DNA from 2 places in the Streptomyces kunmingensis genome. Region 1 is predicted to be linked to the other one. Evidence: riboswitches for the same ligand, from Rfam matches in the RefSeq annotation. Region 1 holds a riboswitch; the other holds the start of a gene.

Evidence for each region. A riboswitch is a leader RNA that binds a small molecule or an ion and turns the genes downstream of it on or off. The one in region 1 is predicted to bind glycine.
Region 2: linked by a shared signal. The riboswitch ahead of gcvP (aminomethyl-transferring glycine dehydrogenase) and the one ahead of gcvT (glycine cleavage system aminomethyltransferase GcvT) in region 1 are both predicted to bind glycine.

The regions. Positions count from the first base shown of each region.
Region 1 is NZ_BAAATS010000019.1:325,615-333,359, forward strand. It holds gene ABD366_RS25810 (ABC transporter substrate-binding protein) at 1-130, opposite strand, end outside; gene ABD366_RS25815 (ABC transporter permease) at 244-1,248, opposite strand; gene ABD366_RS25820 (enhanced serine sensitivity protein SseB C-terminal domain-containing protein) at 1,612-2,403, opposite strand; gene ABD366_RS25825 (enhanced serine sensitivity protein SseB) at 2,523-3,305, opposite strand; gene ABD366_RS25830 (AAA family ATPase) at 3,331-3,993, opposite strand; glycine riboswitch at 4,128-4,227, shown strand; glycine riboswitch at 4,228-4,346, shown strand; gene gcvT (glycine cleavage system aminomethyltransferase GcvT) at 4,400-5,515, shown strand; gene gcvH (glycine cleavage system protein GcvH) at 5,582-5,959, shown strand; gene ABD366_RS25845 (serine hydroxymethyltransferase) at 5,966-7,231, shown strand; gene ABD366_RS25850 (L-serine ammonia-lyase) at 7,380-7,745, shown strand, end outside.
Region 2 is NZ_BAAATS010000074.1:8,987-16,731, forward strand. It holds gene ABD366_RS43215 (DNA polymerase IV) at 1-1,228, shown strand, start outside; gene ABD366_RS43220 (PRC-barrel domain-containing protein) at 1,347-1,724, opposite strand; glycine riboswitch at 1,839-1,933, shown strand; gene gcvP (aminomethyl-transferring glycine dehydrogenase) at 2,118-5,003, shown strand; gene ABD366_RS43230 (DUF5999 family protein) at 5,072-5,272, opposite strand; gene ABD366_RS43235 (hypothetical protein) at 5,603-6,190, opposite strand; gene ABD366_RS43240 (glutamate-cysteine ligase family protein) at 6,715-7,745, shown strand, end outside.

The DNA.
Region 1 (7,745 bases):
CGTAGCCGGCGCCCTTCGACGAGTCCTTGGAGTCGCCGTCACCGCCGCCGCACGCCGTGGTCGACACGAGCGCCGCGACAACGAGGGCGGCGCCGGCGGCGAGCCGTCGTTTCGAGGAACCTGTGGGCATTTTCTCGTAACCTCCGAGATCGCGGTCCCGGGCTGCTGCCGGAGAACCATGGAGTAGAGCCACCTGACAGTGCGGCAGGGGCAGTTCGGTACAGACCGGTCGGGCCTGAGGCTTTACCGGGTCCCCTTCGGGTCGAGCGCGTCGCGCAGCCCGTCGCCGAAGAGGTTGAACGCGAGGACGGTGATGAAGATCGTGACGCCCGGGAAGACCATGAACATCGGGTCGTGCTCGTACGTCTCGAGGGCGTCGCGGAGCATGCCGCCCCAGGACGCCGTGGGCGGCCGGACACCGGCACCGAGGAAGCTGAGCGCCGCTTCCGTGAGGATGTTCGTCGGGATCATCAGCGTCATGTAGACGACGATCGGCGCGACGAGGTTCGGCAGCAGCTCCTTGAAGAGGACGTGGCGCGAGCCGCCGCCCAGTGACCGGGCCGCTTCCACGTACTCGCGCTCGCGCAGTGACAGCGTCTGGCCGCGGACGATGCGGCCGATGTACGGCCAGCCGAAGAAGCCGATGACCATGACGAGGACGGCGATGCGTACCCCGCTGCCGGTCAGGCCGAGCAGGTCGTCCGGGAGCACCGAGACCAGGGAGATGATGAAGAGCAGCTGCGGGAACGAGAGCAGCACGTCCATGACGCGGCTGATCAGCGCGTCGACCCAGCCGCCGAAGTAACCGGCGATGATGCCGAACAGGGTGCCGAGGGCCACCGCGACGATCGCCGCGAGGAAGGCCACGAGCAGGGAGATGCGGGCGCCGTAGACGATGCGGCTGAACACGTCGCGGCCCTTGTTCGGTTCGACGCCGAACAGGAAGTCGCCGCTGACGCCGCCGAGGGACCCGCTGGGCAGGTTGGTCAGCGGGTCGAGCTTGTCCTGGTGGAACTGGTTCGGCGGGTGGCCGAGCAGGCTCACGATGAGCGGGGCGAAGACCGCCACCAGAACGAGGAAGACGACAACGATGCCACCGGTGAGGGCGACCTTGTCCCGCTTGAGGCGGTTCCAGGCGATCTGCTTCAGCGACCGCCCTTCCACCTTGCCGCCGGCGCCGCTCGCGGCGGCGTCGACCGGGGCGGTCGGCTCCGTTTCCGCAGTCGTGTCGTGCAATGGTGCCGTCATCGTGGCAGGGACCCCTCTCAACCGGCGGTGACCGGCCCGCACTTGCCGCGGTAGCGGCGTCATTCAGTCCGTCGTACACAGAGGCGAAGCCCCCTGCTGCGGGAGTCTTCAACCTGTGTGCGATCTGTTGCCAGACCCGACGGGGAAAGGATGCCTAAACGTGATGCGGTCAGGGGTGTTCCGTTATCCGGACAGCTGTGAACGGGGTGCGAACGTTGGGCAGTTGGGGCGGAAGTGTTGCTGGTCCGGACATTGGGGCCACAACGGTTCGTAGTCCTATGCAAGTTGCGGTTCCGGCTTATCGCCCGAAAGGCTCGTCCTCAATCGCCGGACGGGCTGGGGGTGGCGATGGAGGACATCGGTTCAGTACGACGCGCCGTACGGCGGCGGGTAGCCGTAACCCCCGCCGGCCGGAGCTGCCGGAGCCGCGTGGGACTCCCGGTCGTAGAACGGCCGCGCGTTCGCCCGCAGCCACATCGCCACCGGGTCGTACTCGTCGGACATGGCCACCGTGGACACCGGCAGCCCGTCCGGGACCGCCGCGACGGACTGCTGCATCATCGCCCGGACCGCGTCCACCGACGCGGGCGCCGTGTCGTAGACGTCGAGGCCGATCGCCAGGTACGGCGCCCCGACCGCGGGCTGCACCCACGCGCGGCGCAGGGACCGGATCGCGGTGGTGCGGTGCGCGTTCTGCGCCAGCAGCGCCCAGAACTGGGGGATCTCGATGGCCGGCTCGGTCAGCCGCAGCGGACCGGCGGGCTGCCGGTCGAGGCCGCCCGCGATCCGGCGCAGGTCGAGCCAGGGCACCCCGACGCCGCCGCCGGGGGCGTGCGGGTTGAGCCAGAGGCCGTAGTGGTCGGGGTAGAGCGTGCGGGCCGCGTCGACGCCGCTGACGACTTCGTAGGCGCGGGACCAGCCGGACGCGGAGAGCTCCTGGGCGGAGGTGACGCAGGGGGCGTAGGAGAAACCGTCCACGTCCATGTTCCCGAACTGGGCGTCGGGCGAGCCTGCCTGGCCGTGCCAGAGCAGCATCCAGACCTGTCCGGCGGCGAGGGCCGCGAGGAGCGCCTCGTACGCGTCGTAGCGCCCGGGAGTCACCTGGCGCAGCATGTGCTCGACCTGTCCGGCCGCGGCCGTGCCCGACGCACTCACCCGTAACCGCCCCTTCGTGAACGTCCGTGTTCCGCCCGTGACCGGAGGGCACAGTGCCGCCCGGTCACGTCATGAAACCAGCTTAAGCGGCGTTCCTGACACCGACTTGACGGACGGTGTCACCGTTCCCGTACATAGAACGGACGTACGCGGGTGCGCAGGAAGTCGGCGACCGGGTCCTGGGTGACGTCGAGGAAGACCAGGTTCACCGGCCAGGCGGCGGGTGACCGGCCGAGCGCACGGCCGAGCGCGTCCAGCGGAAGGTCGCGCGCGGCGCCCTCCCACTGGGTCAGCTGTACGCCGATGAACAGCGACGGAGCCCCGTCCTCGACGACGGCGAGACAGCGGTGGGCGGACAGTACGGTGCCGGTCGCCTCGAACTCCTCGCGCACCGCCGCCAGGAAGTCCACCGGGTCCTGCTGCCAGTCCGGCTCGGAGAGCACGACGCGGCCACCGGTCGCCGGTCCGTCCAGCGGGGTGCGGCCGCTGCGGGCCAGTTCGGCGACGGCGGGCGGGGGCAGCGGGATGCCGATCGCGCCGTCCGGGTTCAGGGCGAGCCCGACCTGCGCGGGCAGCCCGCGCGCGAACTCGACGGCCGGGGCCACCGTGCAGTGCATCCGGCCACCGGTGACCTGCATGAACTGCTGCTCGGAGCTGAAGACGGGGACGAAGGCCTGGCCCTCGATCTCCAGCGTCGGCAGATCGAGGTCGCGGCTCTCGGTGCTGCCGCCCTGGGGCAGCGGAATCCAGATCGGGCTGCGGCCGAGGACCTCGACGATGCGGCCGCCCGCGCCCTCGACGCCGACCGCCGCGGCGAGGACCTCCTCCAGCTCGTTCGCCGGCCAGGCCTGTGCCGGGTGGGGGTGGGGGTGCGCGTCCTCGTGAAATGCCGGGTGTTCCATAGCCGCCGACGATAACGCCTGGGGTTCAGCCCCTGAACGTGATCCCGCCGAGCGCGTCGGTCGCCGCCCGGTCGAGGAGCACCGCCGATTCGATGCCTGCCGGCAGCTCGCCCCGCTCCGTCGACGTCACCAGCGCGCCCACCGCCCGCCGGTGCCGGGCGAACGCGTACCGCGACACCCCCCGGCCCCGCTCCAGCTGCCCTTCGAGCGCCGTGTCCGGGGGGACGTCGAGGAGCAGCAGGTGGACGGAGGCGCCGCGCCGCCGGGCCGCTCGCGTCACCCAGCGGCGCACCCACGCCTGGGTGCCGCAGTCGTGCACGACGACGCTGGCGCCGGAGCGCATCGCCTGGTGCAGGCCCACGTAGTGCGCGATGCGCACCAGCGGCCGGTAGAGCGCGTACGGCACGCCGCGCGGCAGCCGGGCGGCCCAGCGCTCGCGGGTGTCCTGGGAGTCGATGCGCACGACCGTGACGGCCCGTCGCATCAGGGTGGACTTGCCGCTGCCCGGCAGCCCCGAGAGGACGACGAGGTCGCCCGCCGCGAAGCCGATGAAGCGCGGTGTGCGGCCACCGCGCCCGCGCAGGTCCCGCACCGAACGCTGCCCGGGAATGCGCACCCCGGGCACCACCGTGGACGCGGCTGACGCCGCTGTCGCGTACGCCCCCGCGATCGCCTTGCGCACCGTGATCGTCCTCCCCGTCCCGCCCACTTACCCTTGCCCGCCAAGTGTAAAGAGAAGGTAATGCCCGCCGTGGGGTTTCCCCGTTCCACGGGCGTGCAATGATGTGCGCGCCACAGGCACACAACCGCATACCGGCCGCTTGAATCCGCGCGGGAGAGTTCCGGACACGTATGTGGGCCCGGACGCCGAAGGAGCAAGTTCCTCCCTTGAATCTCTCAGGCCCCGTACCGCGCGGGCGAGGCACATCTGAAAAGCGGGCCGACCGTCCAGTACGGCGGCCCCACCCAAGGTGCAAGCCATGACCATGAGTACGTGTGGTCGGGGCGAACCTCTCAGGTTCCGATGACAGATGGGGAGGGCCTCCGCCACGGGGGACCCCTCGCCATCGCCGTCACGCCCGGGAGCACCAGCCATGACCCGTACCCCTCGTACGACAGCCCTCGACGCCCTGCACCGCTCGCTGGGCGCCACGATGACCGATTTCGCCGGCTGGGACATGCCGCTGCGCTACGCCAGCGAGCGCGACGAGCACAACGCGGTGCGTACGAAGGCCGGGCTCTTCGACCTGTCCCACATGGGTGAGATCACGGTGTCCGGACCGGACGCGGTGGCGCTCCTGAACTTCGCGCTCGTGGGCAACATCGGCACGGTCGGCGTCGGCCGCGCCCGCTACACCATGATCTGCCGCGCGGACGGCGGCATCCTCGACGACCTGATCGTCTACCGCCTGGCCGAGACCGTGTACATGGTGGTCGCCAACGCGGGCAACGCGCAGACCGTCCTCGACGCCCTGACCGAGCGGGCCGCCGGGTTCGACGCCGAGGTCCGCGACGACCGGGACGCGTACGCGCTGATCGCCGTGCAGGGCCCGCACTCCCCCGCCATCGTGAAGTCCGTCACGGACGCCGACCTGGACGGGCTGAAGTACTACGCGGGTCTGCCGGGCACCGTCGCGGGCGTCGAGGCGCTCATCGCGCGCACCGGCTACACCGGCGAGGACGGCTTCGAGCTGTTCGTCGCGCCCGCCGACGCGGAGAAGCTGTGGCAGGCGCTGACCGAGGCGGGCGCGGAGTACGGCCTCACGCCGTGCGGCCTGTCCTGCCGCGACACGCTGCGCCTGGAGGCGGGTATGCCGCTGTACGGGCACGAGCTGACCACGGAGCTGACGCCGTTCGACGCGGGGCTCGGCCGGGTCGTGAAGTTCGAGAAGGACGGCGACTTCGTGGGCCGCGAGGCGCTGACGGCCGCCGCCGAGCGCGCCGAGAGCGCCCCGCCCCGCAAGCTCGTCGGCCTGGTCGCCGAGGGCCGCCGCGTCCCGCGCGCGGGCATGCCGGTCGTCCACGAGGGACAGGTGATCGGCGAGGTCACCTCCGGCGCCCCCTCCCCGACCCTGGGCAAGCCGATCGCCATGGCGTACGTGGACGCCGCGCACGCCGGGCCGGGCGCGGCGGGCGTGGGTGTGGACATCCGCGGTACGCATGAGCCGTACGAGGTCGTGGCGCTGCCGTTCTACAAGCGCCAGAAGTAACGCTCGTATCCCGGCGCCCTCCCCCACTGTCATCAGCACCGCCTCGCGTACAGGAGAATTCGACTCATGAGCAACCCCCAGCAGCTGCGTTACAGCAAGGAGCACGAGTGGCTGTCGGCCGTGGAGGACGGCGTCGCCACGGTCGGCATCACGGAGCACGCGGCCAACGCGCTCGGTGACATCGTCTTCGTCCAGCTCCCCGAGGTCGGCGACGCCATCACCGCGGGCGAGACCTGCGGCGAGCTGGAGTCCACCAAGTCGGTCTCCGACCTGTACTCCCCCGTGTCGGGCGAGGTCACCGAGGCCAACACGGACGTCGTCGACGACCCGTCCCTGGTGAACTCGGCGCCCTTCGAGGGCGGCTGGCTGTTCAAGGTCCGGATCTCCGAGGAGCCGAAGGACCTGCTCACCGCCGACGAGTACACCGAGTTCTCCGGGAGCTGACCCGATATGACCGACAAGTCCGCAATGAACCAGTCCCTGCACGAGCTCGACCCGGACGTGGCCAAGGCCGTCGACGCCGAGCTGCACCGCCAGCAGTCGACCCTGGAAATGATCGCGTCGGAGAACTTCGCGCCGGTCGCCGTCATGGAGGCCCAGGGCTCGGTCCTCACCAACAAGTACGCCGAGGGCTACCCCGGCCGCCGCTACTACGGCGGCTGCGAGCACGTCGACGTCACCGAGCAGATCGCGATCGACCGGGTCAAGGAGCTGTTCGGCGCCGAGTACGCCAACGTGCAGCCGCACTCGGGCGCCTCCGCGAACCAGGCCGCCCTCTTCGCGCTCGCCAAGCCCGGCGACACGATCCTCGGCCTGGACCTGGCGCACGGCGGCCACCTCACGCACGGCATGCGCCTGAACTTCTCCGGCAAGCAGTTCGACGTGGTCGCGTACCACGTCGACGACAACGGCCTGGTCGACATGGCCGAGCTGGAGCGGCTCGCCAAGGAGCACCGCCCGAAGGTGATCATCGCCGGCTGGTCGGCGTACCCGCGCCGGCTGGACTTCGCCGAGTTCCGTCGCATCGCCGACGAGGTCGAGGCGTACCTGTGGGTCGACATGGCGCACTTCGCGGGCCTGGTGGCCGCGGGCCTGCACCCCAACCCCGTGCCGTACGCGGACGTCGTCACGTCCACCACGCACAAGACGCTCGGCGGTCCGCGCGGCGGCATCATCCTCGCCAAGAAGGACTTCGCGAAGAAGCTGAACTCATCCGTCTTCCCGGGCTTCCAGGGCGGTCCCCTGGAGCACGTGATCGCGGCGAAGGCGGTCTCCTTCAAGGTCGCCGCCAGTGAGGACTTCAAGGAGCGCCAGCAGCGCACGATCGAGGGTGCCCGTATCCTCGCCGAGCGCCTGACCTCGGAGGACGCCCGCGCCCACGGCGTGAACGTGCTCTCCGGCGGCACGGACGTGCACCTCGTCCTGGTCGACCTGCGCGACTCCGAACTGGACGGCCAGCAGGCCGAGGACCGCCTCCACGAGGTCGGCATCACGGTCAACCGCAACGCCGTCCCGAACGACCCGCGCCCGCCGATGGTCACTTCCGGCCTGCGCATCGGCACGCCCGCGCTCGCCACCCGCGGCTTCACCGCCGAGGACTTCACCGAGGTCGCCGACGTGATCGCCGAGGCCCTCAAGCCGTCCTACGACGTGGACGCCCTCAAGGCACGGGTGACCGCATTGGCCGAGAAGCACCCGCTGTACCCCGGCCTGTAACGGTTCCGCTGGAGTTACGTACCCTTTCGTACATACGTCCTTACGGGGCATCGCGCACACTGGACCCACCAGGTTTCAGTGGGCACGGTGCCCCGCCCCGTGCCCCCGGCAGACAACGGCGTCTACCAACCATCTTTGGAGTTCCACCGTGGCCATCTCGGTCTTCGACCTGTTCTCGATCGGCATCGGCCCGTCCAGCTCGCACACAGTCGGCCCGATGCGCGCGGCGCGCATGTTCGCGCGCCGCCTGAAGAACGAGGGCCTGCTGGCCCACACCGCCTCGATACGCGCCGAGCTGTACGGCTCCCTGGGCGCGACCGGCCACGGACACGGCACCCCGAAAGCGGTCCTGCTCGGCCTGGAGGGCGAGTCCCCGCGCACCGTCGACGTCGAGCACGCCGACGAGCGGGTGGAGGAGATCAGGTCGTCGGGCCGGATCAATCTGCTCGCCGTGCACGACATCGCCTTCTCCTACGACGACGACCTGGTCCTGCACCGCCGCGAGACCCTGCCG
Region 2 (7,745 bases), on a different contig from region 1:
GTTCGGGGTGCATTCGGCTATGCCGATGGGGCAGGCCCGGCGGCTCGCTCCCAACGCCGCGTACCTGGTGCCGCGGTTCCGGCTCTACCGGGAGATCAGCGAGCAGGTGATGGGGCTGCTGCGGGAGCTCTCGCCGCTGGTGGAGCCCTTGAGCCTCGACGAGGCGTTCGTCGATCTGGAGGCCGGTGAGGTGGCCTGGGACGAGTCTTCCGCGGAGGCCGTCGGTGCCCGGCTGCGGGCGGACATCCGGCGCGTGACCGGGCTGACCGGGTCCGTAGGGCTCGCCGCCTCCAAGATGCTGGCGAAGATCGCGTCGGAGGAGGCGAAGCCGGACGGCCTGGTGCTGATACGGCCGGGGACCGAGCGGGCGCTGCTCGGGCCGAAGTCCGTGCGGATCCTGCCGGGCGTGGGGCCCGCTACCGGGGACCATCTGCGGCGGGCCGGGATCCTCACCGTCGCGGAGATCGCCGAGGCGGGCGAGGACGAGCTGGTGCGCCTCCTCGGAAAGTCGCACGGGGCGCAGCTGTACGCCATGGCCCTGGCCCATGACGCCCGGCCCGTGGTCGCCGAGCGCGATTCCAAGTCGGTGTCGGTCGAGGACACGTACGACGTGGACATCCACGAGCGGGTGCGGGTCCGGGCGGAGGTGCAGCGGCTCGCCGACCGGTGTGTGGAGCGGCTGCGGGCGGCCGAGCGGTCGGGGCGGACCGTGGTTCTGAAGGTGCGGCGGTACGACTTCTCCACCCTGACGCGGTCCGAGACGCTGCGGGGGCCGACGGACGATCCGGGGGTGGTGCGGGAGGCCGCCGCGCGGCTGCTGGAGTCCGTGGACACGACGGGCGGGGTGCGGCTGCTCGGGGTCGGGGTGAGCGGGCTCGCCGACTACACGCAGGAGGATCTGTTCGCGCAGGCGGCTGCGCAGGCGGCTGCCGCCGAGGAGAGCCGGGGGGCGGAGGGCGCCGGTGAGGAGGGGGAGGAGCGGGAGCGGGCCGAGGTGGCCGAGGTGGTGGCCGAGCCGGTGGTGGGCGAGCGGCGGTGGATGGCGGGGCACGATGTGCGGCACGCGGAGTTCGGGGCCGGGTGGGTGCAGGGGAGTGGGCTTGGGCGGGTGACTGTGCGGTTCGAGACGCCCTATGCGGTGGGGCCCGGGCGGGTTCGGACGTTTCTTGTTGATGACCCCTTGTTGGTGCCGGGGGAGCCGTTGCCGTTGGTCGAGCCGGGGGAGTAGGGGGCCGGGGTTGCAGTGCGGGTGGGGTGGTGGCGCGCGGTGACGCGGGGCTCTGCCCCGGACCCCGCTCCTCAATCGCCGGAGGGGCTTGATTTGGTGCTGGTTGGGCTTGATCGGGTTAGGGGTGGTCGGGTTCTGAGCCTGCTATGTGGCCGAACATGAGGTCGTCCGAGGCGTGTGGGGGTGTGAGGTCCAGGCCGTAGTGGTGGTAGAGCTGTAGTTCCTGTTCGGGGGAGAGGTGGCGGCCTACGCCGAAGTCCGGGGAGTCCTTGATCAGGGCGCGTTCGAAGGGGACGCGGAGGGTGCCGTCGACCAGTTCGCTGGGTTCCAGGGGGATGAAGGCGTCGCGGCTGAAGAGGCCGGTGCGGATCGCCGCCCACTCCGGCACGCCCGTGGCGTCGTCGAGGTAGACCTCGTCGATCGTGCCGATCTTGCTGCCGTTGCGGTCGAACGCCTTGCGGCCGATCAAGTTGCGCGGATCGACGTCGGTCTGCACGGGCCCTCCCAATGGTCGCAACTCGTCTGTAAGCACTACGAAAGAGCACATTGGGGATGGCGGCCACTCGAGGGTTCCGCTCAAGTCGCCGCTGGTAGGCTGGCAAATGGCTGCTGACCCCGTGCGGGAGAGTCTCCGGAAGTTGTCGGGGACGCCGAAGGAGCAAATCCTCCCCGGAATCTCTCAGGCCCATGTACCGCACGGACGAGGTCACTCTGGAAAGCAGGGCGGGTGCTCGTTTCCCGCTCTCACCGACGGTGAAAGCCGGTGTGTTCCGTGCTCGCGCGGGGCGGACCGGTGAAGCTCTCAGGTTGAGATGACAGAGGGGGAGGCCGTCCGGGCACCCACGCCGTGGTGCCCCTCGCAGGTCGCAATGACCAGGAGGCCTCCGCAATGACCGCCAACCGTACTCCGCTCTCCGCGCTGGAGCAGGGCATCCCCTTCGAGCAGCGCCACATCGGTCCGGATGACGCCGCGCAGGCCAAGATGCTCGCGCAGGTCGGCTACGGCTCGCTCGACGAGCTGACGGCGGCCGCGGTGCCGGACGTGATCAAGAGCGCCGAGGCGCTTCAGCTGCCGGCCGCCAGGACCGAGGCCGAGGTGCTCGCCGAGCTGCGCTCCCTCGCGGACCGGAACCAGGTGCTCGGCTCGATGATCGGGCTCGGCTACTACGGGACGTTCACGCCGCCCGTCATCCTGCGCAACGTCATGGAGAACCCGTCCTGGTACACGGCCTACACGCCGTACCAGCCGGAGATCTCGCAGGGCCGCCTGGAGGCGCTGCTCAACTTCCAGACCATGGTCGCCGAACTGACCGGACTGCCGACGTCCGGCGCCTCCCTCCTCGACGAGGGCACGGCCGCCGCCGAGGCCATGGCGCTGTCGCGGCGTATCGGCAAGGTCAAGAACGGCGCGTACGTGGTGGACGCCGACGCGCTGCCGCAGACCGTCGCCGTCATCCGGACGCGCGCCGAGCCGACCGGTGTGGAGATCGTCGTCGCCGACCTGAGCGACGGGATTCCCGCCGAGGTCGCCGAGCGCGGCGTCGTCGGCGTACTCGTGCAGTACCCGGGGGCCTCCGGCGCCGTGCGGGACATCAAGCCCGTCATCGAGCAGGCGCACGAGCTGGGCGCCATCGTCACCGTCGCCGCCGATCTGCTCGCTCTGACGCTGCTGACCTCGCCCGGCGAGCTGGGCGCGGACATCGCCGTCGGCACGACGCAGCGCTTCGGTGTACCGATGGGCTTCGGCGGCCCGCACGCCGGTTACATGGCCGTACGGGAGAAGTTCGCGCGGTCCCTGCCCGGGCGGCTCGTCGGTGTCTCCGTCGACGCCGACGGGAACAAGGCGTACCGCCTCGCCCTGCAGACGCGTGAGCAGCACATCCGTCGTGAGAAGGCGACGAGCAACATCTGCACGGCGCAGGTCCTGCTCGCCGTGATGGCCGGAATGTACGCCGTCTACCACGGGCCGGACGGCCTGCGTTCCATCGCGCAGCGCGCCCACCGCTACGCCACCTTGCTGGCGGCCGGTCTGACGGCGGGCGGCGTCGAGGTCGTGCACGAGGTGTACTTCGACACCGTGACCGTCCGGGTGCCGGGCACGGCCGCTCAGGTCGTCCGCACCGCCCGCGAGGGCGGGGTCAACGTGCGGCTGGTCGACGCCGATCACGTCTCCGTCGCCTGCGACGAGACCACGACGCGGAGCCAACTGCACGTCGTCTGGGGCGCGTTCGGGGTCGAGGGCGACATCGAGGCGCTGGACGCCGGGACGGCGGACGTGCTGCCCGGGGACGCGCTGCGCACCGACGAGATCCTGACGCACCCCGTCTTCCACCAGCACCGCTCCGAGACCGCGATGCTGCGCTACCTGCGCAAGCTCGCCGACCGCGACTACGCGCTCGACCGCGGCATGATCCCGCTGGGCTCCTGCACGATGAAGCTCAACGCGACGACGGAGATGGAGCCGGTCACCTGGCCCGAGTTCGGGCAGCTGCACCCCTTCGTGCCGGCCGAGCAGGCGCAGGGCTACCTGACGCTCATCACGGAGCTCGAGGAGCGGCTCGCGGAGGTCACGGGCTACGACAAGGTGTCGTTGCAGCCCAACGCCGGTTCGCAGGGCGAGCTGGCCGGGTTGCTCGCGGTGCGCGGCTACCACCGCGCCAACGGGGACGAGCAGCGGACCGTCTGCCTCATCCCGTCGTCGGCGCACGGCACGAACGCGGCGAGCGCCGTGATGGCCGGTATGAAGGTCGTCGTCGTGAAGACCGCCGACGACGGTGAGATCGACGTCGAGGACCTGCGGGCCAAGATCGAGACCTACGCCGACCAGCTCTCCGTCCTCATGATCACGTACCCGTCGACGCACGGCGTCTTCGAGGAGCACGTCGCCGACATCTGCGCCGCGGTGCACGACGCCGGCGGTCAGGTGTACGTCGACGGGGCGAACCTCAACGCTCTGGTGGGCCTTGCCAAGCCGGGCCACTTCGGCGGCGACGTCTCGCACCTGAACCTGCACAAGACGTTCTGCATCCCGCACGGCGGCGGCGGTCCCGGTGTGGGCCCGGTCGGTGTGCGCGCGCACCTGGCGCCGTACCTGCCGAACCACCCGATGCAGCCGGCCGCGGGACCGGAGACCGGGGTCGGGCCGATCTCGGCCGCGCCGTGGGGCTCCGCCGGCATCCTGCCGATCTCGTGGTCGTACGTGCGTCTCATGGGCGGCGAAGGGCTGAAGCGGGCGACGCAGGTCGCCGTGCTCTCCGCGAACTACATCGCCAAGCGGCTCGAGCCGCACTTCCCCGTGCTCTACACCGGGCCCGGCGGGCTCGTCGCGCACGAGTGCATCATCGATCTGCGGCCGCTGAGCAAGGCGACCGGGGTCACCGTCGACGACATCGCCAAGCGCCTCATCGACTACGGGTTCCACGCGCCGACCATGTCGTTCCCGGTCGCCGGGACGCTGATGATCGAGCCGACCGAGAGCGAGGACATCGGCGAACTCGACCGGTTCTGCGAGGCGATGATCGCCATTCGCGGGGAGGTCGAGCGGGTCGCCTCCGGCGAGTGGCCGGCGCAGGACAACCCGCTGCGGAACGCTCCGCACACGGCCGGGATGCTCGGCGGGGAGTGGGAGCACGCGTACAGCCGCGAGGAAGCCGTGTTCCCCGCGGGGGTCGCCGCTTCCGACAAGTACTGGCCGCCGGTGCGCCGTATCGACCAGGCGTTCGGTGACCGGAACCTCGTGTGCTCGTGCCCGCCCCTGGATGCCTACGAGGCGTGATGGCCGAGAGGGCTGCGCGGCCGGCCGTTGTCCGTGGCTGGTCGCGCAGTTCCTCGCTTCCTCGCGCCCTAGGCGGCTGTCACCACCGCTCCGAGCGGGCGGTGCGGGGCGATGATCGTGCCGTTGGGCAGCAGCTCGCCGGTGTCCTCGAAGAGCAGGACCCCGTTGCACAGGAGGCTCCAGCCCTGCTCCGGGTGGTGAGCCACGGGAAGCGCGGCCTCCCTGTCCGCGGACTCTGCTGTCGGGCACGATGGCTGGTGCTGGCACATGGATGGGTTCTTTCGCTGCGTAGTGATGTCGATGATGTTGTCGTCCGTGCTGCGGCTCGAAGTCGTGTTCATCGCCGCCCCCCGTATTCAGTCGGTCCGGAACCCAGTGTTGCCCTGTGGGCGTCAATCCGCAGGGATTTCGTAGCAGCGGTCCTTACTGGATTGAGACGCGTCACCCGTGCGGACGGTTCAGTCCAACAGCACTGCCTCTTCGGGTGGTTCGGGGTGGCCGGAGTGGACTAGTCCGCTCCGGCATGGCTGTGCCCCGCGACCGGACGGCGGACGGTGCGGGGCACAGGTCTGTGAGGGCGCGCTGTTCTTCCGGTCGCGTCAGGCGAGCAGGACGGCCCGTGGTGGTGTCAGCCGCAGGGCGAGGACCGGGAGCAGTTCCGCCACGCGGTGCGGTCGGTTGGCCGCGATGCCGGGCGGCGCCGGCGCGAGCGGGACCAGGATGTCGTCGGCCGCCGGATGCCCGCTCGCGGCGTCCGCGGTGTGGTCGCCGTGCAGCCACAGGGTGAGCATGTACAGCTCCGGGACCGAGAGCAGGCGTGGCTGGTAGGTCTTCGGCAGGGACTCCGCCTGGCGCAGGGCGCGCTCGGTGGAGGTGACGTAGGGGCCCTCGAAGAAGTGCGAGAAGGTCCAGCCGTCGGGAGTGAGCCTCGTGTCGGCGGCGGCCACCGCACGATCGCCGCACCGGACCAGGAAGCGCCAGCCGGTGAGGGTGGCGGGTGTGGGGCGTCCGGTGGTTTCGGTTACGTGGTCCAACACATAGACGGGCAAGGGGAGTTCAGGACTTGCTGGTCCCTGTGCGGCGCGCAGGGACGGGGTGCGGGCCTCACGGACGGCGGTGGGGGAACCTAGGGCCGTGAGGACGCTGCGGAGGGCGGGCGCGGGAGCCGGGGGGACATGCAGCGGCATGGTGGGTCGCCTCTCATTCGACAGGCACGTGGTGCGAGGGCGGTGCGGGACGAGCGGACGGCGCTGTCTGCTGCGGGTGCGCGAAAATGCGCGACGTAACGCGGGCCAGAGGGGGCGGGGGCCTCGACACGGGCGCCAACTCTCTGTCTCGTTCGCGGAGTTTATACGACATGTGTTCACACAGTGTTTCCGCTACCAGAGCCGAGAGGGTGCGCAAGGTGCTATTCGGCCGTCGTGTCGGCGGTGTTTTGTCGGCGCGCATCCGATTTTCTGCGAACCTTGGCCGCGTGACCTCGGCGTTGCCCGAGCGGGCGGTCGGCTGATTCTGATCGGCGTTTTTTACCAGACGTTCGTAGAAGAATCTGCAAAACGCCGCATGCCTAGAGAATGTGCCGCCGGGTAACTGCACCGAGCGTACTGCTCCGCGGGCCCGCGCGGGGCGTTATCGATCACACCGGTTGGGCATCATCCACCGTGACACGCGGCCGGATCATCGGGCTGCCCATGCGAGGAGGGATGCTCCCATGGGGGAGAAGGTCGCTGCGGACGCCGTCGACTCAGCCGATCGTCGGCGCTACCGGCAGAAGGTGCAGGAGTGCCTCACGGGACTCGGGAGGCTCTTGGACGAGAAGAGGTTCGACCGGCCCAGGAATCTCATGGGGCTGGAGATCGAGCTGAATCTCGCGGGGCCCGACGGGATGCCGAGAATGATGAATGCGGAAGTACTGGAGAGGATCGCGAGCCGGGATTTCCAAACGGAACTCGCGATGTTCAATCTCGAAGTGAATATCGCGCCGCACCGGCTCGGCGGCCGCGTTCTCGACCAGCTCGCCGAGGAACTGCGCACCGGTCTCGGCTATGCCCACCGCAAGGCCAACGAGGTCGATGCGGGCATCGTGATGATCGGCATTCTGCCGACGCTGGCCAAGGACGATCTCGTCTCCGCGAACCTGTCGGACGTCGACCGGTACACCCTGCTCAACGAGGCGATGGTCGCCGCGCGCGGGGAGGACTTCGCCCTCGACATCGAGGGCGTGGAGCGGCTGACCTGCGCATCCTCCTCGATCGCGCCCGAAGCGGCCTGTACGTCCGTGCAGTTGCACCTCCAGGTCACGCCGGGCCGGTTCGCCGCCGTGTGGAACGCGGCGCAGGCGGTGGCGGCGGTGCAGATCGCGATGGGGGCCAACTCGCCGTTCCTGTTCGGGCGTGAGCTGTGGCGTGAGTCGCGGCCCCCGCTGTTCCAGCAGTCGACGGACACCCGGCCGCCGGAGCTCCAGGCGCAGGGGGTGCGGCCGCGGACCTGGTTCGGGGAGCGGTGGATCTCTTCCGCGTACGACCTCTTCGAGGAGAATCTGCGGTACTTCCCACCGCTCCTGCCGATCCTGGACGAGGAACAGCCGCTGGACGTGCTCGACCGGGGCGGGGTGCCGAGCCTCGCCGAACTCGTGCTGCACAACGGCACCGTGTACCGCTGGAACCGGCCCGTCTACGACATCGCCGACGGCGTCCCGCATCTGCGCGTCGAGAACAGGGTGCTGCCCGCCGGGCCCACCGT